2 regions of the Variovorax sp. HJSM1_2 genome follow, and region 1 is predicted to be linked to the other one. Evidence: riboswitches for the same ligand, from Rfam matches in the RefSeq annotation. Region 1 holds a riboswitch; the other holds the start of a gene.
The links. A riboswitch is a leader RNA that binds a small molecule or an ion and turns the genes downstream of it on or off. The one in region 1 is predicted to bind S-adenosylhomocysteine.
Positions count from the first base shown of each region.

Region 2: linked by a shared signal. The riboswitch ahead of ahcY (adenosylhomocysteinase) and the one ahead of ACFQ95_RS24330 (dihydropteroate synthase) in region 1 are both predicted to bind S-adenosylhomocysteine.

Region 1 covers NZ_JBMOXA010000038.1:20,918-36,012, reverse strand. Annotated here, with positions in the region: partial or broken gene ACFQ95_RS24330 (dihydropteroate synthase) at 1-1,616, opposite strand, end outside; S-adenosyl-L-homocysteine riboswitch at 1,642-1,743, opposite strand; gene ddpX (D-alanyl-D-alanine dipeptidase) at 1,842-2,438, shown strand; gene ACFQ95_RS24320 (ABC transporter substrate-binding protein) at 2,513-4,126, shown strand; gene ACFQ95_RS24315 (ABC transporter permease) at 4,154-5,218, shown strand; gene nikC (nickel transporter permease) at 5,263-6,141, shown strand; gene ACFQ95_RS24305 (ABC transporter ATP-binding protein) at 6,138-6,977, shown strand; gene ACFQ95_RS24300 (ABC transporter ATP-binding protein) at 6,974-7,756, shown strand; gene ACFQ95_RS24295 (dipeptidase) at 7,753-8,733, shown strand; gene ACFQ95_RS24290 (branched-chain amino acid ABC transporter substrate-binding protein) at 8,910-10,055, shown strand; gene ACFQ95_RS24285 (MFS transporter) at 10,131-11,540, opposite strand; gene ACFQ95_RS24280 (IclR family transcriptional regulator domain-containing protein) at 11,713-12,504, shown strand; gene ACFQ95_RS24275 (hypothetical protein) at 12,529-12,810, opposite strand; gene ACFQ95_RS24270 (response regulator) at 12,999-13,370, shown strand; gene ACFQ95_RS24265 (hypothetical protein) at 13,495-13,992, shown strand; gene ACFQ95_RS24260 (rhodanese-like domain-containing protein) at 14,185-14,667, shown strand; gene epsC (serine O-acetyltransferase EpsC) at 14,720-15,095, shown strand, end outside.
Region 2 covers NZ_JBMOXA010000034.1:17,049-32,143, reverse strand. Annotated here, with positions in the region: gene gmhB (D-glycero-beta-D-manno-heptose 1,7-bisphosphate 7-phosphatase) at 1-286, shown strand, start outside; gene ACFQ95_RS23500 (lysophospholipid acyltransferase family protein) at 374-1,111, shown strand; gene ACFQ95_RS23495 (M48 family metallopeptidase) at 1,127-2,089, shown strand; gene ACFQ95_RS23490 (TetR/AcrR family transcriptional regulator) at 2,103-2,789, opposite strand; gene ACFQ95_RS23485 (MBL fold metallo-hydrolase) at 2,880-4,034, opposite strand; gene ACFQ95_RS23480 (MerR family transcriptional regulator) at 4,152-4,592, shown strand; gene ACFQ95_RS23475 (PaaI family thioesterase) at 4,646-5,029, shown strand; gene ACFQ95_RS23470 (isovaleryl-CoA dehydrogenase) at 5,061-6,239, shown strand; gene can (carbonate dehydratase) at 6,308-6,964, shown strand; gene aceK (bifunctional isocitrate dehydrogenase kinase/phosphatase) at 7,002-8,843, shown strand; gene ACFQ95_RS23455 (acetyl-CoA C-acyltransferase) at 8,845-10,029, shown strand; gene ACFQ95_RS23450 (pyridoxamine 5'-phosphate oxidase family protein) at 10,042-10,668, shown strand; gene ACFQ95_RS23445 (SDR family oxidoreductase) at 10,744-11,412, shown strand; gene ACFQ95_RS23440 (acyl-CoA dehydrogenase family protein) at 11,440-12,567, shown strand; S-adenosyl-L-homocysteine riboswitch at 12,645-12,721, shown strand; gene ahcY (adenosylhomocysteinase) at 12,802-14,235, shown strand; gene ACFQ95_RS23430 (TlyA family RNA methyltransferase) at 14,387-15,095, shown strand, end outside.

The sequences.
Region 1 (15,095 bases):
GGGCCTTCGTAGTGCGGGGCGATCTTGACCGCCGTGTGCACACGCGAGGTGGTGGCGCCGCCGATCAGCAATGGAATCTTCTTCACGCGGAAGTGGTCGTCCTTCTGCATTTCCCCGGCCACGTACTGCATTTCTTCCAGCGACGGTGTGATCAGGCCCGACAGGCCCACGATGTCGGCGCCTTCGATCTTGGCGCGCGCCAGGATCTCGTGGCAGGGCACCATCACGCCCATGTTCACCACCTCGAAGTTATTGCATTGCAAGACCACGGTGACGATGTTCTTGCCGATGTCGTGCACGTCGCCCTTCACCGTGGCGATGATGATCTTGCCCTTGGTGCGCACGTCGCGGCCGGCGGCTTCGTCCTGGCGCTTTTCTTCTTCGATATAGGGGATGAGGTGCGCCACGGCGGACTTCATCACGCGCGCCGACTTCACCACCTGCGGCAGGAACATCTTGCCCGCGCCGAACAGGTCACCAACGATGTTCATGCCGGCCATCAGCGGGCCTTCGATCACGTGCAGCGGGCGTCCGCCCTTGGCCAGCACGGCTTGGTAGGCCTCTTCGGTGTCGGGCACGATGAATTCGGTGATGCCGTGCACCATGGCGTGGCTCAGGCGCTGTTCCACCGACACCGGGTTGTCTGGCGTGCCGCGCCAGTCATATTTTTTGCTTTCGTCCTTGGCGCCGCTCTTGGCGCTTTCGGCCACTTCGACCAGACGCTCACCGGCGTCGGGACGGCGGTTCAGCACCACGTCTTCCACACGCTCACGCAGCACCGGTTCCAGTTCGTCGTACACACCCACCATGCCGGCGTTGACGATGCCCATGTCCATGCCCGCTTGAATCGCGTGGTACAGGAACACCGTGTGTATGGCTTCGCGCACCGGGTCGTTGCCACGGAAGCTGAACGACACGTTGCTCACCCCGCCCGACACCTTGGCGCCTGGCAGGTTTTGCTTGATCCAGCGCACGGCTTCAATAAAGTCGACCGCGTAGTTGTTGTGTTCTTCAATGCCGGTGGCCACGGCAAAAATGTTCGGGTCGAAGATGATGTCTTCGGGCGGGAAACCGACCTCGTCGACCAGCACACGATAGGCGCGTTCGCAGATCTCGATCTTGCGCGCAAAGGTGTCGGCCTGGCCGACTTCGTCAAACGCCATCACCACGGCGGCAGCACCATAACGGCGTACCAGGCGCGCCTCGTGTTTGAACTTCTCCACGCCCTCTTTCATGGAGATGGAGTTGACGATGCCCTTGCCCTGGATGCAGCGCAAGCCGGCTTCGATCACGTCCCACTTGGAGCTGTCGACCATGATGGGCACACGCGCGATGTCGGGCTCGGAGGCGATCAGGTTCAGGAAGCGCACCATCGCGGCCTTGCTGTCGAGCATGGCCTCGTCCATGTTGATGTCGATGATCTGGGCGCCGTTTTCCACCTGCTGGCGCGCCACCGACAAGGCCTGGTCGAACTCGCCGTTCAAGATCATGCGAGCGAAGGCCTTGGAGCCGGTGACGTTGGTGCGCTCGCCGATGTTGACGAACAGTGTGCCCTCGCCAATGGAGACGGGCTCCAGGCCGGACAACTTCAATGGGGGGACGGAAATTTCAGACATACAACTCACCTGTGAGGAACAGCTTTTCAGGTGAGCGTCGTTTCTGTTCGGCGAGGCCGAATGTCCCAAGCCTGACGCGGCCAACCGACGGGTGTCTGGGGGCCGCGCTGCAACGCTCCTTGGGGGAGGGGCGATTTTACAACCGCCAAGGCTCCCATTTAAGCGCCGATTTGCGCATGTGGTTTATCCTGCCGCCTCGTGTTGTTTTTTGCGTGCCAGCCCCTCATGTCGTCTTCTGCCCACCCGCTAGTCCACATCACCCCTCAAAGCCACGGCGTTTTGCTCGAACTGGCCTATGCCACTCCTCATAACGTGGCCGGCCAAATCATCTACCACCGCGCCGAATGCCTGTTGCACCGTGAGGCCGAGGTCTGCCTGCGCCAAGCCGTGGCCAATGCCGCCGCCGCCGGCTACCGCCTGAAGATCTTCGACGCCTACCGCCCGCAAGCGGCGCAGCAGGTGTTGTGGGACACCGCGCCCGACAAGGCTTTTGTGGCCGACCCGGCCATAGGCTCCAACCACACACGCGGCACGGCGGTTGACCTGACGCTGGTCGACGCCCACGGCCAAGAGGTTGACATGGGCACCGGCTTCGACGACATGACGGTGGCTTCGCACCATTTCAGTACGGCGGTGTCGCCCCAGGCGCAGGCGAATCGGCTGGTATTGCTGCGTCTGATGGAGGACGCGGGCTTTCAACACCTGGCGCACGAATGGTGGCATTACGCGCTGCCCGCCCACCCGCGCTACAGCTTGATCGACAGCCGCTTACTAGGTGATTTGAGCCCGGTGATGCATGCCGAGGATGCTCTGACAAGCTAGGGTTAGCATGGTTCTTGCGTTGTGCCCGGTCTGCCAAGCTCGCAGATTAAATTCACAACAAAAGGAACAGATTCATGCGTGGTTCGTCTCCCTTGTTCACCCGCCGCGTGCTCGCCGCCGCTGCTGTTTCCACCTTGATCTTGACGGCCGGCCTGACGCCGGCGCTGGCCGCCACGCCCAAAGATACCTTGGTGTTGGCCTTCGGTTTCGACGACATCATCACCATGGACCCGGCCGAAGCGTTTGAACTCTCCGCCGGCGAAATCATGGGCAACACCTACGACCGCCTGGTGCGCCTGGATACCAGCGACCCGTCCAAGATTGTTGGCGACGTGGCCGCTTCGTGGGCCATCTCGGCCGACGGCAAAACTTTTAGCTTCGAACTCAAACCCGGCCTGAAGTTCGCCTCGGGCAACCCGCTCACCGCTGAAGACGTGGCTTATTCGCTGCAGCGCGCCGTGTTGCTCAACAAGTCACCCGCTTTCATCCTGGGCCAGTTTGGCTTCAACAAAGATAACGTCAAAGACAAGATCAAAGCCACCGGCCCGCTGCAGGTCACATTCGAGACCGACCAAGCCTACGCCTCCTCGTTTGTGCTCAACTGCCTCACGGCCAACGTCGGCGCCATCGTCGACAAAAAGCTGCTCGCCAGCAAAGAGGTCAATGGCGACATGGGCTACGCCTGGCTCAAGACCAACTATGCCGGTTCCGGCCCCATGAAGCTGCGTGAGTGGCGCGCCAACGAAGTCATCATGCTGGAGCGCAACGACAACTACTATGGCAGCAAGGCACCGCTGGCGCGTGTGTTGTACCGCCACAGCAAGGAGTCGGCGACGCAGCGCCTGATGCTGGAAAAAGGCGACGTGGACATTGCGCGCAATCTGTCGCCGCAAGACCTGGCCGCGCTGGCCGCCAACAAAGACATCAAAACCACCTCGGCCTCCAAGGGCACGGTGTACTACATCAGCCTGAACCAGAAGAACCCCAACCTGGCCAAGCCCGAAGTGCGTGAAGCGCTGAAGTGGCTGGTCGACTATTCGGCGATTGGCGACACACTCATCAAGAACATTGGTGCGGTGAACCAGAACTTCATGGCGCAAGGCCTGCTGGGTGCCAGCAACGCCATGCCCTACAAGCTCGACGTCGACAAGGCCAAGGCGCTGCTGGTCAAGGCCGGCCTGCCGAATGGCTTCAAGGTGACCATAGACATGCGCACCATACAGCCGGTGCAGGGCATTACCGAGTCGTTCCAGCAAAACGCCAAGCGCGCCGGTATCGACATCGAAATCATTCCTGGCGACGGCAAACAAGTGCTGACCAAATACCGTGCGCGCACACACGACATGTACATAGGCCAGTGGGGCGCCGACTATTGGGATCCACACACCAACGCCACCTTTGTGCAGAACAGCGACAACAGCGACGACGCCAAGGCCAAGCCGCTGGCCTGGCGCAATGCCTGGATGGTGCCCGAGCTCGACAAGATGGCGAGTGCCGCCGTGCTGGAACGCGACACCGGCAAACGCAAGAAGCTCTACGAAGACATGCAGGCCGAGTTCCGCAAGACCAGCCCGTTCATCATGCTGTTCCAGCAGGTGGAAGTGGCCGGTGTGCGCAGCAACGTCGAGGGCTTCAAGCTCGGCCCCACGTTTGATACGAACTACATGTTCAAGGTCACGAAGAACTAGTCCGAACACTAACGCGAACGAACTGGTTTGAAAGCCGTTGACCGCAAGGCGGGCGCCCGCAGGCCCGCTGGTTTTTCCCGTGCCGTGCGCAGTGTGACCAGCTTCCTGATGGTCATTGTGCTGACCTACCTGGGCTTGCTGGCCGTCACCTTCTTCATTGGCCGCGTCATGCCCATAGACCCGGTGCTGGCGATTGTGGGCGACCGCGCCTCGGGTGAACTGGTGGCGCGTGTGCGTGAAGAAATGGGCTTTAACAAACCCCTGTGGCAGCAGTTCTACATCTACATTGGCAAGGCCTTGCAGGGCGACTTTGGCACCTCGGTGCTCACCTCCAACCCGGTGATGCAAGACATTCGGCGCGCCTTTCCAGCCACGCTGGAGCTGGCCACGCTGGGCATTTTCATCGGCGTTTTGTTTGGTGTGCCCATGGGTGTGTGGGCGGCGGTGCGCCAAGGCCGCTGGGTCGACCAAGTGGTGCGTGTGCTGGGCCTGGTGGGTTATTCTGTGCCGATCTTCTGGCTGGGCCTGATGGGGCTGGTGTTGTTCTACGCCAAGCTCGATTGGGTGGGCGGCCCGGGCCGCTTGGACGTGGTTTATGAATACACGTTGACCAATGTCTCCGGCCTGCTGTTGCTCGATGCCGCCATGGCACGCCAGTGGGACGCGTTTGCCAACGTGCTTTCGCACCTGGTGCTGCCGGCCACGCTGCTGGGCTTTTTCTCCATGGCCTATATCAGCCGCATGACACGCTCTTTCATGCTGCACGAGCTGAGCCAGGAATACGTGGTGGCCGCGCGCGCCAAGGGCCTGAGCGAGGCGCGCATCATCTGGCGCCACGCGCTGCGCAACGCCATGGTGCCCTTGGTTACGGTGATCACCTTGTCATACGCCGGTTTGCTCGAAGGCTCGGTGCTGACCGAGACCGTGTTCGCCTGGCCGGGCCTGGGCCTTTACATCACCAATTCGCTGCAAAACGCCGACATGAACGCGGTGTTGGGCGGCACGATTGTGGTGGGCTCGGTGTTCATAGGCCTGAACCTTTTGTCTGACCTGCTCTACAAAACGCTAGACCCGCGTACCCGCATCCGATGACCGCTACTTTGAATCGCTGGCACGTCCGCTTGCATGCTTGGCTGATGAGCGACCAGCCTGCCTCACGGCGCCAAGCCGCCTGGGGCCGAGCCTACGGCGCCTGGCGTGTGTTCGCGCGCAACCGGCTTGCCATGGCAGGTTTGCTGATTGTGCTGGCGCTGATCCTGGTGGCCTTGTTTGCGCCGCTGCTGGCGCCGTATTCCCCCACCGTGGGCGACCTGCGCACCACACGTTTGTTGCCGCCCTCGGGCCAGTTCTGGCTGGGCACAGACGACCAGGGCCGAGACCTGCTCTCGCGGCTGATCTACGGCTCGCGCATCACACTGTTTGTGGTGGTGCTGGTGGCCGTGCTGGCCGCACCCATTGGTTTGCTGGTGGGCACGGTGGCCGGTTATTCCGGTGGCTTGGTGGATGCAGCGCTGATGCGCATCACCGATATCTTCCTGGCGTTTCCGCGCCTGATTCTGGCGCTGGCCTTTGTCGCTGCACTCGGGCCGGGCATCGAGAACGCCGTCATCGCCATCGCGCTCACTGCCTGGCCGCCGTATGCGCGCATGGCGCGCGCCGAGACGCTGACCATACGCCAAACCGACTACATCGCCGCCGTGCGCTTGATTGGTGCGTCGCCCTGGCGCATCGTGCTGCACCACATCATGCCGCTGTGTTTGTCGTCGGTGATTGTGCGTGTCACGCTCGACATGGCGGGCATCATCCTCACCGCTGCCGGCCTGGGCTTTCTGGGCCTGGGCGCGCAGCCGCCCATGCCGGAGTGGGGCGCCATGATTGCCAACGGGCGGCAATACGTGCTCGACCAATGGTGGGTGGCGGCGGCGCCTGGTGCGGCGATTTTCTTGGTCAGCTTAGCGTTTAACTTGGTGGGTGATGGCTTGCGAGACGCCCTCGATCCGAAAGGCGTTAAATGACAGAGCCCGTTTTGGAAATTGAAGACCTGCGTGTCTCTTTCCCCAACCGCGAGGGCGGCCGCGTGGAAGTGGTGCGTGGTGTGTCGTTCACGCTGGGGCGCGAGCGCCTGGGCATTGTGGGGGAGTCGGGCTCGGGCAAGTCGCAAACCGGCCGGGCCATTTTGGGTTTGACGGCGCCGGGCGGCCAGGTCACGGCCAAGCGGCTGGCGTTCAACGGCATCGACCTGCTGAACTGCGCACCCAAACAACGGCGCGCGTTACGCGGCGGGCGCATTGCCATGGTGCTGCAAGACCCTAAGTTTTCGCTGAATCCGGTGATGACCATAGGCGAACAAATTGTCGAGGCGCTGCAGGCGCATACGCAGGCATCGAAGCGCGAAGCCAGGAAAGCCGCGCTGGAAGCCTTGGCTGCGGTGCAGATCGACCATCCAGAACGCGTGTACCAGCTGTTCCCGCACGAGGTGTCTGGCGGCATGGGCCAGCGCGCCATGATTGCCATGATGCTCATCGCCAACCCCGACCTGCTGATTGCCGACGAGCCGACCTCGGCGCTTGATGTGACGGTGCAATTGCAGGTGCTGGCCATCCTCGACAAGTTGGTGGCCGAGCGTGGCATGGGGCTGATTTTTGTGTCGCACGACCTGCGTTTGGTGTCCACCTTTTGCGACCGCATTCTGGTGATGTACGCCGGCCGCGTGGTGGAAGAGTTGCCCGCCGGCGGGCTGGCGCAGGCGCAGCACCCGTACACGCTGGGCCTGTTGAATTGCCTGCCCAAACTAGGCGCCACGCAACATCCGCTGCCCACACTAGACCGCAAACCGGAGTGGGCGTTATGACCCTGCAGTCTCAATCCGTCGGCCTGGAGGTGCAAAACCTGCGCGTCAGTTTTGACGACTTCATCGCCGTGGCCGACACCTCGTTTACCGTGCAGCCGGGCGAAAGTTTCGGCATCGTGGGTGAATCGGGTTCGGGCAAATCCACCGTGCTGCGCGCCATCTGCGGCCTGGCCGCGCGTGAAGCCGGCACGGTGCAACTGATAGGCCGCGACGGTGGTGTACAACCCGCCCCCGGCAGCAAAGCCTTCCGTCGCCAGGTGCAGATGGTGTTCCAGGACCCCTATGGTTCGCTGCACCCGCGCCACACGGTGGACCGTCTGCTGGCCGAGCCACTGACCATACACGGCATGGGCGACGAACAAGCGCGCATCGAGCGGGCGCTCGACGAGGCGGGCTTGGGCAAGGGCTTTCGTTTTCGTTACCCGCACCAGCTCTCCGGCGGGCAACGCCAGCGCATCGCCATTGCACGTGCGCTGATTCTGGAGCCGCAAATCCTGCTGCTCGACGAGCCGACCTCTGCGCTGGACGCTTCGGTACAGGCCGAGGTGCTGAACCTGCTGGAGACGTTGCGTGCCCGCCGTGGCCTGAGCTTCATCATGGTGAGCCACGACCTCGCCGTGGTCACCCACCTGTGTGAACGCCTGATGGTGATGCAGCGTGGCCAAACCGTGGAGATGCTGGCCGCCGCCGACCTGGCCGCACACCGCGTCAGCGAGTCCTACACTCGGCAGTTGATGGAAGCCTCGCGTGGTTTCCAGCGCCAGGAGACCATTGCATGAAACCAAACCACCTCCGTTGGGAGGCCCACGCCTGCCTGCCGCTGCACCCCAACGCCAGCTTCGCACCGATTGACCGCTTCCGCGCCGCCGGCGTGCATTACGTGTCCATCAACGTCGGCATGGACATGAACCCCGTGACCCAAGTGATGGCCGTGCTGGCCGGCTTTCGCGCCACCATTGCCGCCAAGCCCGATGCCTATGTGCTGGCGCAAAGTGTGGCCGACATTGAAGCCGCTGCTGCCAGCGGCCGCATCGCCATAGGCTTTGATCTCGAAGGCGCCATGCCGCTGATGGAGCGGCTCGAGATGGTGGCGCTATACGCCAGCCTGGGTGTGCGGCAAATCCACTTCGCCTACAACCGCAACAACAGCGTGGCCGATGGTTGCCACGACGAGGTACGTGGCCTGACCGCACTCGGCGCGCAGATGGTGCAGGCGGTGAATGCGACCGGTATGTTGATGGACTGCTCACACACCGGGCGGCGTTGCAGCCTGGACATCATGGCGGCGTCCAGCCAGCCGGTGATCTTCAGCCATGCCAACCCGCTGGCGCTGATAGAACACGGCCGCAACATCACCGACGAACAAATCCGCGCCTGCGCGGCCACGGGCGGTGTGGTGTGTGTGTCGGGTGTATCGTTCTTCGTCGGCACGCAGCAGCCCACGGTGCAAGACGTGGCGCGCCATGCCGCCTACGTCGCCAACCTGGTGGGTGTGCAGCACACCGGCATTGGGCTGGACATCAGCTTTTCCCAGCCCGAACTCAACGACACCCCGCCCGGTGACTACGACCCGACCTATTGGTGGCCCAAGTCGGCGGGTTACGACCGCGCGATCAGCCGCGCCTACTACCCACCGCCCGAGGCTTGGCAAAGCCTGGGTGCCGCGCTGCAGGCCGAAGGCATGACGGCGGACGAGGCTGCGCTGGTGCTCGGCGGCAATATGCGGCGGGTGGCGCAGCAGGTTTGGCCAGCGTAAGAGTTGGAAGCAAAATTGGCTTTTTACCCATATTGAATAAGCGTAGGTAGCTATTAATTTGATACTTTTTCTGGGTAAAACAAAGCGTTTCTTTCGTAACAATCCGCAGCCATTTGCCGTTCAAGGCGGCCCCTTAGACTTCCAGCCTTCAGTTTTTGGAATCAAGAGGCTTTCCCATGCGCAAAACCCCCAGCTTCGTATTGCACCTCGGCGGCGCCGCCGTCCTGGCCTTGACCACCAGTGCCGCCAGCGCCCAAGGTGTGCAAATCATCAAAATCGGCCATGCCGGCCCGGTCTCCGGTGGCATCGCCCACATTGGCAAAGACACCGAAAACGGTGTGCGCCTGGCGATTGACGAGATCAACGCCCAGAACCCCAGCCTTGGTGGCAAGGCCGTGCGTTTTGAAATCGCCGCCGAAGACGACGCTGGCGACCCGCGCCAAGCCACGGCCGTGGCGCAAAAGTTCTGCGACGCCGGCGTGGCCGGTGTGGTGGGCCATCTGCAGTCGGGCACGACCATTCCCGCCGCCAGCATCTACAACCGCTGTGGCCTGCCACATATCACGGTGGCGGCCACCAACCCGGATGTGACCAAGCCCGGCTACAAGACCACCTACCGCCTGATCGCCAATGACAACGCCCTGGGTGCCGCTGTGGCGTTGTACGCGGCCGATGCGCTCAAGCTCAAAAGCGTGGCCATCATCGACGACCGCACGGCTTACGGCCAGGGTTTGGCCAACGTGTTCAAGGCCACGGCGGAGCAAAAGGGCATCAAGGTGGTGGCGCAGGAGTTCACCACCGACAAGGCCACCGACTTCATGTCCATCCTGACCGGCATCAAGAGCAAGAAGCCCGATGGCATCTTCTACGGCGGCCTCGACGCCCAGGCCGGTCCCATGCTGCGCCAACTGGTGCAGTTGGGCATGGGCGAGGTGAAGTTTTTTGGCGGTGATGCCTTGTGCACCGAGAAGCTGTCTGAACTGGCGTCCAAGTCGGCGAATGTCGGCCAGGTCACCTGCGCCACGGGCGGCGCCTCCATCCAGAAGATGCAGGGCGGGCCGGAGTGGAAGGCGCGCTACGACGCCAAGTTCCCGGGGCAGTTCCAGATCTACAGCCCCTATGCTTATGACGCGACCTTTGTACTGGTCGATGCCATGAAGCGCGCCAACTCGGCCGACCCCAAGGTCTACACCTCGTTCCTGGGCAAAACGCAATTCAAAGGTGTGACGGCGAACATTGCGTTCACCGACAAGGGGGAACTGACGCACCCAGCCGTCACCCTCTACAGCTACAAGGACGGTGTGCGGGTGCCGTTGAACTAAAAGTGATGCATGTGAAAAAGCCGCCTGGACCCGTGACGGGCCTAGGCGGCTTTTTTGCTTGAAGCGAGCGCTGCGTCAACGGGTGACGCGCCCCTGCAATACGGCTTCTTCACGCAGGCGCTGGTACTCGCCCGCGGGCACCGGCACGGCGTCTGGGTCACCCAGGTCCTGCATGCGCACGCGGTAAGTTTCGCGTGCGGTCCAGGCGGCAATGGCGGCCACCAGTGTCACGGCCAGAGTGATGGAGCCTATGACCAGTGGAATATTCGCCGTGCCGGGGGGCGCCACCGCCACAAACAGCGCGGGCAACAAGGCCGTGACCAGCGTGCCCAGGTTCTGCGAAATCGCCATGCCCGACACCCGGGTGCGGGTAGGAAACATTTCCGGGTAGAAGCTAGGGAAGATCGCGTTGTAGCCCTGGTAGACCACGCCCCACATCAGCAGCGACATGATGATGGCCATGGGCACGTTGTGCACACTGATGGCGTAGAGGTAGCCAAACGACAGCAGACCCGAGCCAACGGCGCCGACCATGATGGGAATGCGCCGACCGATCTTGTCCGACAGATTGCCGACAAACGGAATCACCGCCACGGCGACGATGTTGCCCAGCACCGGAATCCACAGGTAGACGTCTTTCTCGAAGCCTATGCCATAACCCGGCTGCACCGCGTAGGCCGCACCGAAGATGGTGGTCACCACGGGGATGACGTTCATCAGCGAGCAGCACATCACGCGCAGCATGTCGCGCCAGTTTTCGCGCACGGCTTGCACCACCGGGGCTTTGGGCAACTCGCCTTTTTTGTCTTCCACCGCAAACGCCGGGGTTTCATCGACTTCGCGGCGGATGATGTAGCCCGCCACAATCACGATGAAGCTCAGCAGGAACGGAATGCGCCAGCCCCAGCTGTTGAACTGTTCGGCCGGCATGTAGTGCGCCAGCGGCAGAAACACCGCCGCCGCCAAAATCTGCCCGGCCTGCACGCCTTGCAGCGTGAAGCTGGCAAAAAAGCCACGGCGACCAAACGGCGCGTGTTCCAGAATCATGGAACTCGCGCCCGAGATCTCACCTGCGACTGCAAAACCTTGCACCAGGCGCAGCATCACCAGCAATGCTGGCGCCCACAGCCCGACTTGTGCGTAGGTGGGCAACAGGCCCACGGCCACGGTGGAGAAACCCATCAGGAACATACACAGGATCAACACCTGTTTGCGGCCGTGGGTGTCGCCCCAGTGGCCGAGAAAAAATGCGCCTATGGGACGCGCCACATAACCCACGCCGTAGGTGGCCAGCGAGGCGATGATGGCCACCTTGGGGTCGGTGTTGGGGAAGAAGATCTGCGGAAAAATCAGCGACGCGGCGGTCGCGTAGATGAAGAAGTCGTAGTATTCCAGCGCCGAGCCAATCCAGCCGCTGGCCGTGGCCTTTTTCGACTGGTCTTTGCCATGCTGCGCGCTGGCCGGTGATGAGGCTGAAGAAGCCATGGGTGTCTCCTGAAGAAGGCGTGATCCGCTGCGGGCGGCGGAGGGGGTGCGGAACTGTAGGCGCGAGCTGCGTTCAACGGGTGAACTAAAAGTATTTGTGCGATCAATGATTGATCGCAGCCGTACACTATGCGCCCAAACCTAGGGTTATCGCTAGGCAGGAGCTTACTGCATGACCGACCCCACTCCCACTTCTTCAGACCCCGCGCCCATCGACCGCAAGCTGCTCATAGAAGGCTTGGGCAAGGGTTTGCGTGTGATCGAAGCCTTCTCCGATGACCGCCCACGCCTGACCGCCACCGAGGCCGGTGTACTGACCGGCCTGACCCGCACCGCCGCCAGACGCTACCTGTTGAGCCTGGTGCATTTTGGTTATGCCGCCACCGACGGCAAGTACTACTGGCTGCTGCCGCGTGTGCTGCGCCTGGGCCAGGCGTATCTGGAGGCGGCGCGTATTCCCCGCCTGGTGCAGCCCTACATACAGCGCGCCTCCATGCAGTGTGGCGAAACCTTCAACGTCGGCTCGCTTGACGGGCAGGAAATCGTCTACCTGGCGCGCAGCAACGCACCGCGGCTGATCTCCATTGGTTTTCACCCCGGTGCACGTGTGCCGGCGCACGTGGTGGCGCAAGGCTTTGCGATTCTTTCAACCTTGGACGATGCCGCGCTGGACACCTGGATTGCGCGGCACGACTTCACCAACTTTACCGGCGCCACGTTGGACGACCCGGTGGTTTTTCGCAGTAACGTGGTGGCCGCACGGGCGTTGGGTTACGCGCAGGCCGACCAGTATTTGAGCTTCGGTCTCAGCGGTCTGGCCGTGCCGTTGAAGGACAGAAAAGGCCGCTGCCAATACGCGTTGAGTGTGACCGTACAGCGCCAGATGTACCCGGACGACCAACTGGTCGCCCAACTGCTGCCGGTGTTGCGCGAGGTGGCCGAGACGCTGCGGCCGATTCTCTGAGACCGCGAACGGCGTTGGCGTGGCCTAAGCCTGCTCAGCGGCCTTCTTCTCCAGCGTGGCCTGTACCGTGGCCAGCTCTTTGACCGACTTGCGCAGCCGCTTCTTCACCTGCTCGGTGGCCTCTACCGCTTGCCGCACATCCGGCTCATTGGCGTTTTCTGGAATATGTTTGTCGAGCACGGCGTGGGCCACCGTCAACTCCTCTTCCGCTACGACGATTTCTTCGTTGACCTGCTTGGTCTTTTTGGCCGCATCCTTCAAGGAAAGATCGGTGGCGACCTGGGCACTCTTGGTTTTTTTGGGCACGATAAAGTCCTTGCAAAAACGGAGGGGCGAGCGGGAATGAAAAAGTGGTCGTGCAGTGATAGTGCAATAAGCGACTGTCGAATGGGTCACCGTCCTACGAGTAAACGATTCTGCCGTGGTTCAAATACAGATGCGACATATTTTTGCCGCTCTACCGCAACCTGCGGAACTGTTTAGCGGAATCCATCATGTCCATCGTGACGGTACTCATCGAGGACAGCTCAACGATCCGCGAAGCTCTTATTCCCACCATGAGAGAGCTCGCTGATCTCGAAGTCGTGGCCGTGGCGGACACCGCAGTCGACGCGATCCAAACCTTGTCTATGCATGCCTGGCAGCTTGTGGTGGTGGATTTGTTCCTGAAAAAGGGCTCAGGCCTGGAAGTCCTGCGCCATTGCACCAACCGCAGCCCCGATCAACATATGGTGGTGCTTACCAATTACGCGACCCCGGACATCCGGCAAAAGTGTTTGGCGCTTGGTGCCACGGCGGTTTTTGACAAGTCGACCGAGCTGGACGATTTCTTCGGCTTTTGCAGCGAACTGTTCACCAACGGTTGAACGGCCCTTGCCTACAGGGTCTTGGCCCGCGTTCCCACACCCGGGGCAGGCCACAGCGGCCATGCTAAGCATACGGATGCGCCCGTTTGCCGGTGTGTCCGTCAAGACCCATCAGGAGGCGGCTATGGAACTGCAAGACCACCCCACCAGCTTTGGTGTTTTCAAGCCCGTAGGACATCTCGTCATCTCGTTTCCTTCCCAAGCGCAGGCCGAGCATGCGCGCCAGGCACTCGCCGCTGAAGGTTATGCCGAAGATGCCGTCACCTCTTACACCGCTGGGGAAATGCTGGCGCAAATTGACGACGACTTGGCCCATGCCAGTCCGTTGGCGAACTTGGGCCAGGAAATCAACCTCATCAAGGCCCACCGCGAGCTTGCAGTGCGCGGTTACCACTGGTTGGTCGTCCGGGCAAAAGGTGAGCAAGCCGCGCGCCGCGTGGCCAACATGGCCCATGCCTTTGGCGCCGAGCGTGCGCAGCTGTATGGCCGCTTCATCATCGAGGAACTGATAGAGCACGCCACCGACACACCGCAGGTGGCCGAATCCCCTGACCGTGGCCTGGACCCGCAAACCCCCTTAGGAGAAGAAGCCGAACGTGCAGAACTGCGCCCGGCGCGTTAAGGCTGATAGCGCAAGCCTGTTTTCCATTGGGTGTTTTTGGATGGCCTTGTCCATCCCAGCCGTTTGGGCCTCTATAGAGTCAAACGTTATTTAGAAGTAGATTCTTAATCGTTTGAGTTCGGGCAGCACACCCCTAAAGTGACCAAAAGCCGCAATCCCTGTCCCTCTGCGGCCAGTTCAACTGGAGTGTGTATGTCGTCCGATTCGTCTTCTGAAATTGTTGCCAGCAGCCTGCCCGCCGCGCTGGAATCCGCGCGTGTGCTGGCGCTGTCGACCGGACTGCCCTACGCGGGCGGCGTGCCGCCGGCCGTGGCCTGGGAGTTGTTTTCCAGCGGCGCCGCGCAGTTGGTGGATGTGCGCACCACAGAAGAGCGCAAGTTCGTTGGCCATGTGCCCGACACCGCCCACGTCGCCTGGGCCACGGGCACCAGCCTCACGCGCAACCCGCGTTTTGTGCGCGAGTTGGAGGCCAAGGTCGGTGGCAAGGACGCCGTGGTGCTGTTGTTGTGCCGCAGCGGCAAACGCTCGGCACTGGCGGCCGAAGCGGCGGCCAAGGCCGGCTTTACCCGGGTGTTCAACGTGCTCGAAGGTTTTGAAGGTGAGCTGGACGCCAGGCAACACCGCGCCGGTGTCGATGGCTGGCAGTTCCATCAGTTGCCCTGGGTACAGGACTGAGCGCCGAACTTTCGCCGGCATCCCGATCCGCAGCAAGAAGAAAGACCTCCACGTGGCAGTATTCAACGTCGAACCCATCGTCCAGTCCCTAGGCCAGATTCGCCGCGACTGGCGTGCCGCGCAAAAACGCTCGGGTGAACCCGGCGGGCGCGAGTTTCCCTCGCGTGACGCGGTGGCGCAAATTCTGCAAGAGTTCAAAGGTGTGTTGTTTCCCATGCGCCTGGGCCCGCCGAATCTGCGGCACGAGAGTGAGGACTTTTACGTCGGCCACACCTTGGACACCGCGCTGCACGGCCTGCACGCCCAAGCGCAGCTGGAGCTGGCCTACCAGGAACGCCACGCCCGTGCCGACGACCCGCGCAGCGCCACCGATTCCATCGCCACGCGGGCCAGTGCTGCCGTGCACGACTTCGCCGCAGCGTTGCCCG
Region 2 (15,095 bases), on a different contig from region 1:
ACCATCACCCGGTTTGTTCGAGCAGATCGGTGAACGTTTTGGCACCGAACTCGCGGGCGTGCCGACCGCAGGCGACAGCGCGCGTGACCTGCAGGCCGGTGTGGCTGCAGGCTGCGAGCCCCACCTGGTGCTTACCGGCAAGGCGGCACAATACCGTGGCCGCAATCTGCCCCAGGACTTGCCGGCCGAGTTTCCCAAGGGCACTTTTGTGCACGAGGACCTGTCGGCCTTTGCCAACTTCATCATCGCCCGCGAAACCGAGGCCCGTGCCGCCGCAGCGGCGTGAGCCTTGGCGCCATTTGCGCTACTATTTGCTACTGAATCGGTAGCTGTCTGCGCTGATCTACATTGCCACAAGAGCCAATTTAATCTTATGTCCTTCATCCGTTCGGTTTTGCATTTGTTATGGATGGTCGTGACCGTTGTGCCGTGGGCGTTGGCGGTGCTGATCGTCTCGCCGTTTCTGTCATCCACCAAGTTGTATTGGATGTGCGCGCGCTGGCTCAAGCTGGCGGTGGACGGGGGCACGGTGATTTTGGGCATTCAGAACCGCATCACCGGCTTTGAAAACCTGCCCATCGAAACCAAGGCACCGGCGGTGCTGCTAGTGAAGCACCAATCCACCTGGGAGACGTTTGTGATGCCGGCCATCATGCCGCACCCCTTGGCCTATGTGTTCAAGCGCGAGTTGTTGTATGTGCCGTTCTTCGGCTGGGCCATGGGTCGCCTGGACATGATCCACATCGACCGCAGTCAACGTGCCAAGGCGTTCAACAAAGTGGTGGAGCAAGGCCGTCGCCTGCTGGCCGAAGGCACCTGGGTGATCATGTTCCCCGAAGGCACGCGGATTCCACGCGGCGAGGCCGGGCAGTACAAATCGGGCGGCACGCGGCTGGCCATAGAGTGTGGTGCGCCGGTGATTCCGATCGCCGTCACCTCGGGCAAATGCTGGCCACGCAAAGCCTTCCTGAAGACACCTGGCATTGTCGACATCTCCATAGGCAAACCGATTCCAAGCGAAGGCCGCAAGGCCGATGAGTTGATGCAGGAAGTGCAGACCTGGATAGAAGCCGAAATGCGCCGCCTGGATCCCGAGGCTTACAACAAGTAAGCGTACGCTTCACACATGCCCACCAGCAAGCTCAAGCAACTGCTGCAATACACGCTGGATTTGTTCGAGCCGGCGTTGATGCCTGCGCCCGCACCCGAGCCTGCCTCTACGCCCGCGCCACCCAAGCCTCGGGCGCCGCAGCGGCCACGCATCAGCCGCAACAAAGTCGCTGAGCCCGCAGGCGCGGCGGGCCTGGCAGGTACCAAGCTCGAACCGGTGCGTTTCCATCACCCGCGCGCCAACCGTTTGGCGCACCTGCCGGGTGCCGAAGTCGGCTTTGAATTCAAGCGCGCCAAGCGCCGCACCATAGGTTTTCTGGTAGGGGTGGACGGGCTTACCGTGCGCGCCCCCAAGTGGGTGCCGCTGGCCGAGGTGGACGCGGCGGTGATGGAGAAAGCCGGCTGGATTCTGCAAAAGCTGGGTGATGCGCGGATACGCGCCCAACGCCAGGAAGGTGCACGCATAGACTGGCGTGATGGCGCCGAATTGCCTTTCCTGGGCGAGCGTGTGCTACTGGTGCTGGACCCCACCCAGGCGCTGGGCAAGGCTGGCGCCGTGCTCGCTGCTGCGGGTGCCGAAGGGCAGCCACGCCAGCTCCTGGTGGGCCTGCCGCAGCACGCGCAGCCGGCGCAAATCCGCGATGTAGTGCAGGCTTGGCTGATGCGCGAGGCCAAGGCCATCTTCCTGGCGCGCCTGCAGCACTTTGCGCCGTTGCTGGGGGTACAGTGGCAAAAACTCAGCCTGTCGAATGCGGGCACCCGCTGGGGCAGTGCCAGCACCAGCGGCGCGATTCGCTTGAACTGGCGCCTGGTGCATTTCTCCATGCCGGTGATCGACTACGTGGTGGCGCATGAACTCAGCCATCTGCGGGTGATGGACCACAGCCAGCGCTTCTGGGATACCGTGGGCACGGTCATGCCCGACTATGCCGAGCGCCGCGGTTTGCTCAAGCAGGTGCCCATCCCTAAGTGGGATTGAAGCAGGCCTCTGCTTAGCCCGGCAGGCGCACAAAGCGCATCACCATGTCCACCACGCTTTCGCGTCGCTGGGCAATGGTTTGCGGGTCGTCGAAGTCAAACTTGAAGATCAGCGAAAACGTGTGCCGGTTGGCCACGTTGAACACACACAGTGAACTGATGGACATGTGCAGGTCCAGCGCATCAATGCCTGGGCGAAACACACCTGCCTGGATGCCGCGCTCACAAATCGCCGACAAGGTGGTGATGGCCGTGGCGTTGAGTTCGCGGATGGTAGTGCTCTGCGCCAGAAATTCACCGCGGTGCAGGTTTTCGTTGGCCACCAGGCGAATGAACTCGGGGTTGGCAAAGTGGTGGTCGAAAGTGAAGGCCACCAGCGTGCGCAACGCTTCCTCGGGCGCGAGTGTTTCCAGGTGCGATTCGGTTTCGATGTCGCGGATGTCCTGGTAGGCCTTTTCCAGAACCGCCAGATACAAGCCTTTTTTGCTACCAAAATAGTAGTAAATCATGCGCTTGCTGGTTTGCGTGGACTCGGCAATGGCATCGATGCGTGCACCGCTCAGCCCGCGTTCGGCAAACTCGCGTGTGGCCACGGCGAGGATGTCGTCCATGGTGCGCTGCGGGTTGTTGGTGCGTGGCGTGCGCACGGGGGCCGCAGGCTCGGCGGTGGCGTGAGGGTCGTGGAAGGCGGTTTCTCGCATAGGCGCATAGCATAGCCAAATGCGCCGCTGTTTTATCGCAGCTTGACGTCAGCCGCTATGCTCACCAGCTTGGCCTGCACCAATAAAAGTCTATGCCTGTACGGGTAGCGCGATGCTTAGACTGGCGGTAGGCGTGGCTTTACCTGCTTGGCGCAGGCCCTGCGGTGTGGGGCGGAAGCGGTAAACCCCATCGGCATCACGTACGCGCTGCAGGTCGCCATCGATCCACAACTTGTGCAAATGCGCAATCGCTTCGCCCATGGCAAAGGTGGTTTGGTGTACGTCGAGCTGGCGCCTGAACAACACGGGCAGCACATCGGCGGCGCTGCACGGCGCGGACTGGGCAGCTGCCAAAACATGGGCCAGGTGTTCGCTGTGGTGGTTGTGCAGCTGCTGTATGCGTATGTGCAAACCGCGAAACGGTTTGCCGTGTGCGGGCAGCGTCAGGGTGTCGCGCGGCAGTGGGGCAAACTTGTCTATCGAGTCCAGGAACTCCTGCAGCGCATTCCCCTCGGGCTCGGTGTCGTAGACACTCACATTGGTCGAGATGCGGGGCAGCATCATGTCGCCGCCCAGCAGCAGCGGTGTGCCAGGCCCCTCGCTGTACAAGGCGATGTGCTCGGGCGCATGGCCGTGGCCGCTGATGCACTGCCACACACGGCTGCCTATGCGCAGGGTGTCGCCGTCGCGCATGCGGTGGTATTGGCGTGGCACGTCGGGCACCAGGTTGGCGTAGTAGTTGTTGCGCCCGTGAATCGCCTGCAGCACCTCTGGGTTGGCGAGCCCGTGCGCCGAGAAAAACGCCGCCGCGGCTTCGCCGCCATTGGCGCTGGCGCCCTGCGAGAACAAGCGCGCCACATAGTAGTCGGTGGCACTGATCCACAGCGGCGCTTGCCAGCGTTCGCACAACCAATGGGCAAGGCCTATGTGATCGGGGTGCATGTGGGTGACGATGACGCGCAAGATGGGCAGGCCGTCGAGCATGCTGGCGAAAATCCGCTCCCACTGCGCGCGGGTCTCGGCGCTGCTGATGCAGCAGTCGACGACCGTCCAGCCTGGCACTTTGCGGCCGCTGCCATCGCCGGCATCGATCTCGTCGCGCAGCAGCCAAAGGTTGATGTGGTCGAGCGCGAACGGCAGCGCCATGCGAATCCAGAACACGCCGGGCGCCACTTCCACGGTTTGGCCGGGGGCGGGCAGGGTGTCGCCAAAGGCGTAGTCGAGCTGGCTTTCCAAGGTATTCATAGGCGCTGCTTTTTAGGTCATAATTGACGTTTACGTAAACGTCAACTTGTGGGTGCATTGTAAGCAGTTGCCGCGCAGCTTGCAGTCACCCCCGTTTTCATCTTCAGGACGGCCACCATGGGTACCACCTACACCATCAGCGACCTTGCCAAAGAGTTCGACCTGACCACGCGCGCCATGCGGTTCTATGAAGACATGGGCCTGCTGCAGCCCGAGCGCGAAGGCCCCGGTGGGCGCAACCGCATCTACAGTGCACGTGATCGCACCCGCCTGAAGCTCACGCTGCGCGCCAAACGCCTGGGCCTGAGCCTGACCGAGGCCAAAGAGATCATCGACATGTACGACCACCCGCGTGACACCGGGCCGCAGTTGAAGAAGTTTCTTGCCGTGCTGGGCGCGCACCGCCAGCAACTCGAAGACCAGTTGACCGAGTTGTCGGCCAATCTCGATGAAGTCAGGGCGCACGAGGAAGAGGCGCGGGCGCTGCTGGCCAAGGCCGAAAAAGGCACAACCAAGTCCCCCGCCAAAACTTCCAGCAAAAGAAAGGTGGCCGCGTGAACCACAACCCATTCTTTCAGCGTGTCCAGGCCAGCTTTGTGCGCCAGGGCTTGATGACTCACCTGGGCGCACGTCTGCTGCGCGTCGACAAGGGGGTTTGTGAAGTGGCGCTGCCTTATTCCGACAAAGTCACCCAGCAGCAAGGTGGTTTCCACGGCGGTGCCATGGGCGCGCTGGCGGATATTGCCGGTGGCTACGCCGCGTTGACGCATTGTGAAGAGGGCATGGAAGTCGTCACGGTGGAGTACAAGGTGAACTTCCTGGCCGCCTTTCAGCAAGGTGAGCTGGTGGCCACGGGGCGCGTGCTCAAGGCCGGTAAACGCATCATCGTGACCAGCGCCGAGGTGCAACACGTGGCCGCAGATGGCACGCGCCGCGACTGCGCCGTGATGCAGCAGACGCTGGTGCCCGTGCCCATGACCTATACAGCCGCATAAGTTTCAGAAACCAAAACCTGAGGAGACAACGATGAACCTGCCCGGACTCAATTTCCAACTCGGTGAAGACATCGACGCACTGCGCGACGCCGTCTACGAATTCGCCCAGGCCGAGATCGCACCACGCGCGGCCGAGATCGATGCCAAGGACCAGTTCCCCATGGACCTGTGGCGCAAGATGGGCGAGCTGGGGGTGCTGGGCATCACCGTGTCTGAAGAATACGGTGGTGCCAACATGGGTTATCTGGCACACATGGTGGCCATGGAAGAAATCAGCCGCGCCTCGGCTTCGGTGGGCTTGTCTTACGGCGCGCACAGTAACCTGTGTGTGAACCAGATCAAGCGCAATGGCAGCGACGCACAACGCGCCAAATACCTGCCCAAACTCATCAGTGGTGAACATGTGGGCGCACTTGCCATGAGCGAGCCGGGCGCGGGCTCGGACGTCATCAGCATGAAGCTCAAGGCCGAAGACAAGGGCGGCTACTACCTGCTCAACGGCAGCAAGATGTGGATCACCAACGGGCCCGACGCCGACACGCTGGTGGTCTACGCCAAGACCGAGCCCGAGCTGGGAGCGCGTGGTGTCACGGCCTTCTTGATCGAAAAGGGCATGAAAGGTTTTTCCATCGCGCAAAAGCTCGACAAGCTGGGCATGCGTGGCAGCCACACCGGCGAGCTGGTGTTCCAGAACGTCGAGGTGCCGGCCGCCAATGTGCTGGGCAACCTCAATGGCGGTGCCAAGGTGTTGATGAGCGGGCTGGACTACGAACGCGCGGTGCTCACCGGCGGGCCGCTGGGCATCATGCAGTCGGTGATGGACAACGTGATCCCCTACATCCACGACCGCAAGCAGTTCGGCCAAAGCATTGGCGAGTTTCAGCTCATCCAGGGCAAGGTGGCCGACATGTATACGGTGCTGCAAGCGGGGCGCTCGTTTGCCTACACCGTGGCGAAAAACCTCGACCTGCTGGGCACCGACCACGTGCGCCAGGTGCGCAAAGACTGCGCTTCGGTCATCTTGTGGTGCGCCGAAAAAGCCACCTGGATGGCCGGCGAGGGGGTGCAGATCTTTGGTGGCAATGGCTACATCAACGAATACCCGCTGGGCCGCCTGTGGCGTGATGCCAAACTCTATGAAATCGGTGCCGGTACGTCGGAAATCCGCCGCATGTTGATTGGCCGCGAGCTGTTTGCCGAGACCATGTAATCCAGGCCCGTGGAGGGCGAATCGCCCCCCATTTTCAGCAATTTACCGAACCGAGCGAAAATCACACCATGCCAATACAGGATCTCTTTACCCATAACCGGGCTTGGGCCGCTCAAGTTGAGCGTGATCGCCCCGGATTCTTCACCAGCCTTGTCGCGCAGCAAACGCCCCGCTATATGTGGATAGGCTGCTCCGACAGCCGTGTGCCCGCCAATCAAATCACCGGCCTGGAACCCGGTGAAGTGTTTGTGCACCGCAACGTGGCCAACGTCGTGGTGCATTCCGATCTGAACGCGTTGTCGGCGATACAGTTTGCCGTCGAACGTCTCAAGGTCGAGCACATCATGGTGGTCGGGCACTATGGCTGTTCGGGTGTGCGCGCCGCACTCGAAGGCGCGCGTGTCGGCCTGGCCGACAACTGGCTGCTGCACGTGCGCTCGGTGCGCGACCGCCATGCGGCCAAGCTTGATGCCTTGCCCGAAAGCCAGCGCGCCGACGCCTTGTGTGATCTGAACGTGATCGAGCAAGTGGTCAACGTGTGTGTCAGCACGGTGATGGAAGACGCCTGGCGCAATGGCCAGAAGGTGTCCATCCATGGCTGGGCCTTCGGTGTACACGACGGCTTGTTGCAGGACCTGCACATGACGGTCAACGGCACCGACACGCTGGAGGCCCAATACACCGCTGCGGTGGAGAGCGTGATCGCTGCGCGCAGCAGCAAATAAGCCAACTTTGCGACTTGTTCAACCCGGTGTTTTGAACATGTTTCCGCAGCGACTCGATTCAAGCCTGGCCTTTGATGTGGCCAAGGCGATGATGGACGGTTTCAATCGGCACTACCGCTTGTTCCGCTCCGAGTCGGCGCGGGCCAAACACCGTTTTGAAACCGCCGATTGGCCGGGGCAGCAACACGCCGCGCGCGAGCGCATAGAGTTCTACGGCCTGCGCGTGCGCGAATGTGTGATGCGGCTGGAAAAGGAATTCCGCGCCGGCGAGCAGCCCATGGCGGTGTGGCAGCAGGTCAAGCTGCACTACATCGGCCTGTTGGTGGACCACTACCAGCCCGAGTTGGCGGAGACATTCTTCAACTCCGTCACCACCAAGATACTGCACCGCACACACTTCCATAACAACTTCATTTTTGTGCGCCCGGCGGTCAGTACCGAGTACATCGAGAACCTGGAGCCGCAGCAAAAGCCCAGCTACCGGGCCTACTATCCGACGCCCGACACACTGGAGTTGGTGTTGCAGCAGTTGCTGCAGGAGTTTGACTTGCAGCGCGCCTTTGAAGACCTGCCGCGCGATGTGGCCTCGGTGGCTGCGGTGCTGCGCGCGCAACTGGGTGAAGTGAAGTTGCGCGCCAATTTCCAGATCCAGGTGCTTGCCAGCCTGTTCTTCCGCAACAAGGGCGCCTATGTGTGCGGCAAGGTGATCAATGGTTTTGTCGAGCATCCGTTCACGCTGCCGATTCTGCATAACACTGACGGCCAGCTCATCGTCGACGCGGCGCTGTTTGGCGAAGACGCGTTGCTCAAGCTCTTCAGCTTTGCGCGGGCCTACTTCATGGTCGACATGGAGATCCCCTCGGCCTACGTGCAGTTCTTGCGCAGCATCATGCCGCGCAAGCCGCGTAATGAGATCTACAACGCGCTGGGCTTGGCCAAGCAGGGCAAGACGCTGTTCTACCGCGATTTCCTGCACCATCTGCGCCACTCCAGCGACCAGTTTCGCATTGCCCCCGGCATCAAGGGCATGGTGATGCTGGTGTTTGATTTGCCGTCGTTTCCGTATGTGTTCAAGCTCATCAAGGACTACTACCCGCCGCAGAAGGACACGACGCGAGAACTCATCAAAGGCAAATACCAGCTGGTGAAACAACACGACCGCGTGGGCCGCATGGCCGACACGCTGGAGTACAGCGAAGTGGCGTTTCCGCGAGCGCGTTTTACCGAGGCCTTGATTGCCGAGATTGAAAAGTTTGCCCCCAGCCAGTTGGAAATCAGTGACCGCGACGCTGATGGCCAGGCCGAAGTGATCTTGAAACACGTCTACATCGAGCGGCGCATGATCCCACTCAATCTCTACCTGCAAGAGGCCTTTGACGCGGGCGCGGACGATGGCCGGGGCCGGCAGCAAATCGAACGTGTGGTGGTGGAATACGGCAATGCCATCAAGGACCTGGTGGCGGCCAACATCTTTCCCGGCGACATGTTGTGGAAGAACTTTGGCGTGGCGCGTCACGGCAAGGTGGTGTTCTACGACTACGACGAAATCGAATACCTCACCGATTGCCACTTCCGCCGCGTGCCTGCAGCGCGCACCGAAGAGGAAGAAATGAGTGGCGAGGTCTGGTACCGCGTAGGGCCGAAAGATGTGTTTCCCGAAACCTTTGGTCCGTTTTTGCTGGGCCACCCTGCGGTGCGCGATGTTTTTATGCGCCACCATGCCGACCTGTTGGACATCGCGTTCTGGCAGGCGCACAAGGAGCGTATCCAGGCCGGCCACGTACACGACGTGTTTCCCTATGACCGTGAGCAGCGGTTTGTCTTCCAACGCGACAAGGCCGCCGAGGTCTGTCTATCTTGCTTGTTGAAGGAGAGCTGAAATGTCTGAATCGATTGTGATCCTCGGTGCCGCGCGCACCCCCATGGGCAGCTTCCAGGGCGACTTCGCCGCGCTGGCGGCACACGACCTCGGCGGTGTCGCCATCAAGGCGGCGGTGCAGCGTGCGGGTGTGGCGCCAGCCGCTGTGGGTGAGGTGTTGTTTGGCAACTGCCTGATGGCCGGCCAAGGCCAGGCCCCGGCGCGCCAGGCCGCCTACAAGGGCGGCCTGCCCGACAGCGCGGGTGCTGTGACGCTGTCCAAGATGTGCGGCTCGGCCATGAAGGCCGCGATGCTGGCGCACGACCTGCTGCTGGCCGGCACGCATGAGGTGATGGTGGCCGGCGGCATGGAGAGCATGACCAACGCGCCGTATCTGATGCTCAAGGGCCGTGGTGGCTACCGCATGGGCCACGACCGCATCTTCGACCACATGATGCTGGACGGCCTGGAAGACGCCTACCAACCCGGCCGCTCCATGGGCACGTTTGGCGAAGATTGCGCTGCCAAATACAGCTTCACGCGTGAACAGCAGGATGCGTTTGCCACCGCCAGTGTGCAGCGTGCGCGCCAGGCCACGGCCGACGGTATGTTCAAGGCCGAGATTGCGCCGGTGCTGGTCAAGGGCCGCAGCGGGGATACGCTGGTGGAGCTGGACGAAGGTCCCGGCAAGGTGAAGATAGACAAGATCAGCTCGCTCAAACCCGCGTTCAAGAAAGATGGCGGCACCATCACCGCTGCCAGCAGCTCGTCCATCAACGACGGCGCCGCCGCGCTGGTGCTGAGCACCGCCAGCCACGCGCAAAAGATAGGCGCCAAACCCATTGCCCGTCTGGTGGCACACACCACCCACGCCCAGCAACCCGAGTGGTTTGCCACGGCCCCCGTGGGCGCGGTGCAAAAGCTCTTGGCCAAAACCGGCTGGAGCGTCAAAGACGTGGACCTGTGGGAAGTCAACGAAGCCTTTGCTGTTGTGCCCATGGCGCTGATGACCGAACTGAAGATCTCTCACGACATCGTCAACGTACACGGCGGTGCGTGTGCGTTGGGCCACCCCATCGGCGCCAGCGGTGCCCGCATCATGGTCACGCTGATCCATGCGCTGCAGGCGCGTGGCAAAAAACGCGGCATCGCCACACTGTGTATTGGCGGCGGCGAGGCCACGGCGGTGGCGATAGAGTTGATCTGAGGTGCCTAGCCCATGATCACCAGCCTGGACCAACTGCGCAGCCTCTACGGCGAACCCGGCGAACGTGCGCTGCGCAAGCAGTTGCCGCAGCTAGACAAACACGGCCAGCGCTTCATCGCGCTGTCGCCGTTCTGTGTGGTGGCCACGGGCGGCGAGGGCGGAGCCCTGCTCGACGCCTCGCCACGCGGCGGCACACCCGGCTTTGTGAAAACACCCGACGCCCACACCGTGCTGCTGCCCGATGCCAGCGGCAACAACCGGCTCGACACGCTGGGCAATCTGCTGGCCGACCCGCGCATAGGGCTGATCTTCATGATCCCCGGCGTGGACGAAACCTTGCGCATCAATGGCACGGCGCAACTGCGCGACGAGGCCGCCTTCACCGATCTGTTCACGGCCGAGCGCCAACGTCCCAAGCTGGTGATAGAAGTGCGTGTGGCCGAGGCCTACCTGCACTGCTCCAAGGCCTTTATGCGTTCGCGCCTGTGGCATGCCGATGCGCAGGTGGAGCGGGCCGTGTTGCCCACCATGGGCCAGATGATCCACGACCAGATGGGCTTGGCGACTGAACCCGAATCCCAGGCCGAGATGCTGGCGCGTTACCAGGCGCAGCTCGATCTTGAGCGCAAGGTCGGGTGACTTGGCTACTCTTGTTTTGATAGCTTCTTGCGCTTTCTCCATATGCGTTGACGCCTTATTTTTCTTCAATACCCTATGAAAACCATTTTGGTCATTGGTGCCTCGCGTGGCATCGGATTTGAGTTGGTGCGCCAGTACGCGGAAGATGGTTGCCGTGTGCTCGCCACCGTGCGCAACCCGGCTGACAAAGCGGCCGTTCAGGCTCTGGGCGCCGAAGTGCACCAGGTCGACGTGGCCAAGCCCGCGAGTGTGAGCGGCCTGGCCTGGCAGCTCGATGGCGAAAAGATAGACGTCGCGCTGTACGTGGCCGGCGTCATTCGCCGCCCGAATGCGCTGTCGCCGCCCACACAGCAAGACTTCGACGCGGTGATGCACACCAATGTGCTCGGCGCCATGCAGGCGCTGCCACAAGTGGCGCCGCTGGTGGAGGCCGCCGGTGGTGTGTTTGCGTTCTTCTCGTCGTCGATGTCGCAGATCGGCAGCGTGCCCAACAGCGGCTCGTGGCTTTACCGCACCAGCAAGGCCGCGCTCAACATGGCTGTGGCCGCCGCGCAGCACGATTACCCGCAAGCGCGCCTGGTGACCATAGATCCGGGCTGGGTGCAGACCGACATGGGTGGCAGCGGCGCGGCCCTCACGGTGGAGGCCAGTGTGCAAGGCATTCGCAACACACTCGCCGGTGTGACCGACGCAGACAAAGGGCAACTGCTGCACCACGATGGGCGCAGGGCGGCCCACTGGTAAACACAAAAAGAATTCGGAGACAAAACCATGCTGTTGACCCAAGACCAGGAAATGATCCGCGACGCGGTGCGTGCGTTTGCGCAAGAGCAACTTTGGCCGCATGCGCCGCGCTGGGATAAGGAGCACCACTTCCCCGTTGAGGCGCACCAGGGCCTGGCCGCGCTTGGCGCCTACGGCATCTGTGTGCCCGAAGAACTGGGCGGCGCCGGGCTGGACTACCTGTCGCTGGCCTTGGTGCTGGAAGAAATTGCCGCAGGCGACGGCGGCACCAGCACGGCCATCAGCGTGACCAACTGCCCGGTCAATGCCATCTTGTTGCGTTACGGCAATGCGCAGCAAAAGAAGCAATGGTTGGAGCCGCTGGCGCAGGGGCAGATGTTGGGCGGCTTTTGCCTCACCGAGCCGCAGGCGGGCAGCGATGCGTCCAGCCTGCGCACCACCGCCAAGCGCGAGGGTGATGTGTACGTGATCAACGGCGTGAAACAGTTCATCACCAGCGGCAAGAATGGCCAGGTGGTGATCGTGGTGGCCGTGACCGACAAGGCCGCGGGCAAACGCGGCATGAGTGCCTTCATCGTGCCGACCAACACGCCGGGCTACACCGTGGCGCGGCTGGAAGACAAGCTGGGCCAACACAGCAGCGATACCGCGCAAATCAACTTCGACGATTGCCGTATTCCCGCCGAGAACCTGATCGGCGCCGAGGGCGAAGGCTACAAGATTGCGCTGGGCGCGCTGGAGGGCGGGCGCATAGGCATTGCCGCGCAAAGTGTGGGCATGGCGCGCAGCGCGTTTGAGGTGGCCGTGGCCTACGCCAAGGAGCGCCAGGCGTTTGGCGGCAGCATCTTCAACCAACAGGCCGTGGGCTTTCGCCTGGCCGAATGCGCCACGCAGATCGAAGCCGCGCGCCAACTGATCTGGCACGCCGCGGCCTTGCGCGATGCGGGCCGCCCGTGTTTGCAAGAAGCCGCCATGGCCAAACTGTTTGCCAGCGAGATGGCCGAGCGGGTGTGCAGCGCCGCCATCCAGACCTTGGGCGGCTACGGTTATGTGAGCGACTTTCCGTTGGAGCGCATCTACCGCGACGTGCGGGTGTGCCAGATTTACGAAGGCACGTCGGATATCCAGAAGCTCTTGATCCAGCGCGGCTTGTAGCCCCAAGGGTGGAATAACGGGGCTTGCGCGCCGCACTTTCAGCCCCGCTGCGTTTCGGCCTTCCGTATAATCTGCCCCATTCCGAGGAGCGCTGCAGCACCCAACAGGGGTGTGAGGCTCGGAACCCCATAACTGCAAACCGCGCTCACCCACTGCCCGTGAGGTGAGACGTTTTCGCAAAAGCGTATCTCCCCGACGGCGCAGTGGCTTACCAACTTGCTTTGGAGCACCCCTATGAACGCTGTCGTCAAGCCCATCAATACCGCTGACCAAGCCATTGCCGATATCAACCTGGCCGCCTGGGGCCAGCGCGAAATCCGCGTCGCCGAAACCGAAATGCCCGGCCTGATGGCCATACGCGAAGAATTCGCCGCTGCCCAGCCGCTCAAGGGCGCACGTATTACCGGTTCGCTGCACATGACGATCCAGACCGCCGTGCTGATCGAAACCCTGCAAGCCCTGGGCGCGACCGTGCGCTGGGCCTCGTGCAACATCTTCTCGACGCAAGATCACGCCGCTGCCGCCATTGCCGCCGCCGGCACGCCCGTGTTCGCCATCAAGGGCGAGTCGCTGAAAGATTACTGGGACTACACCCACAGCATTTTTGACTTCGGCGCCAAGGGCACGCCTGGCGAAGGCCCGAACATGATTCTGGACGACGGCGGCGACGCCACGTTGTTGATGCACCTGGGCCAACGCGCCGAGAAGGACATCAGCGTCATCGCCAACCCCACCAGCGAAGAAGAAACCCTGCTGTTCGCCGCCATCAAGGCCAAGCTGGCCGTGGACCCCACCTGGTACACGCGCAAGTCGGCCGAGATCATCGGCGTGACCGAAGAAACCACCACCGGCGTGCACCGCCTGAACGAAATGTCGGCCAAGGGCACACTGCTGTTCCGCGCCATCAACGTGAACGACTCGGTGACCAAGAGCAAGTTCGACAACCTGTACGGCTGCCGCGAGTCGCTGGTGGACGGCATCAAGCGCGCCACCGACGTGATGATCGCCGGCAAGGTGGCCGTGGTGGCTGGCTACGGCGACGTGGGCAAGGGCTCGGCCCAAGCCCTGCGCGCCCTGAGCGCCCAAGTCTGGGTGACCGAAATCGATCCAATCAACGCCCTGCAAGCCGCCATGGAAGGCTACAAGGTTGTGACCATGGAATACGCGGCTGACAAGGCCGACATCTTCGTGACCACCACCGGCAACCGCGACGTGATCCGCCACGAGCATATGGTCGCCATGAAGGACCAGGCCATCGTCTGCAACATCGGCCACTTCGACAACGAAATCGACGTCGCTTCGATCGAGAAGTACGAGTGGGAAGAGATCAAGCCACAAGTCGACCACATCAAGTTCCCTGACGGCAAGAAGATCATCTTGCTGGCCAAGGGCCGCCTGGTGAACCTGGGCTGCGGCACGGGCCACCCCAGCTTTGTGATGAGCTCGTCGTTTGCCAACCAGACCATCGCCCAGATCGAACTGTTCACCAAGCCAGACGCCTACAAGGCCGGCAAGGTCTACGTGTTGCCCAAGCACCTGGACGAAAAAGTGGCGCGCCTGCACCTGAAGAAGGTTGGCGTGATGCTGACCACGCTGACGGACGCACAAGCGGCCTACATCGGTGTGGATAAAAACGGCCCATACAAGCCAGACACCTACCGCTACTGATGGCACCCCCCAGGCTTCGCGCACGGTGTGTCGCTACGCCAACCCCCTTGCAGGGGGCAACACCTGCGGCCTGGCAGAGCCAGTTCCGCGGTGTTCCAGTGGAAGCCAGGGGGCGTCCATTTCCTTCTTTGTTTTTGAGTGACCATCGTTTATGCGTGCCGATCAATTGTTAGTAGAGCGTGGCATGGCCGCCTCCCGTTCCCAGGCCGTGCGGCTGATCGCCGGGGGGATGCGCTGGTTTGATGGCATCAAGTGGCGCAGCGTGGCCAAGAACAAGGATGACATCCCGGTCGACGCCAAGATCGAGTTGCTCGACGATGCCGAGGCGCGTTATGTGTCACGCGGCGGGCTCAAGCTCGACGCCGCGCTGAAACACGCGGCCTTGAATGTGGACGGCTTGAAGGTGCTTGACGTGGGCCAGTCGACCGGTGGTTTCACCGACTGTTTGCTGCAGGCTGGCGCGGTGCAAGTCATAGGGGTCGACGTGGGCCACGGCCAGTTGCATCCCAAGCTGCGCGAAGACGCACGGGTGTTGTGTGTAGAGGGCTTGAACGCCCGTTCACTCACGCCCGAGTCGCTGCAGGAGGCCTGCGAATATGTGTTGTCCGAGCAGTGGGAGGCCCCGGCCGAGGACGACCCGGAACCCGTGGCCCCTTATGCCTGGATGAACAGCGGCGGCGAAGTCACCGACTACGACGACAGCGACGACGCGGACGATGCCGAAGTCGAGGCACATGTGGCGCAAGCGGCGGGCAAGATGAACGCGCGTGCGGCGTCCTCCTCATCGTCCTCAGACACCCCCGCCAGCGCACGCGCCGAGTTGCGCCGCAAGGCCGGGTTTGACGATGTGGACACCGAGC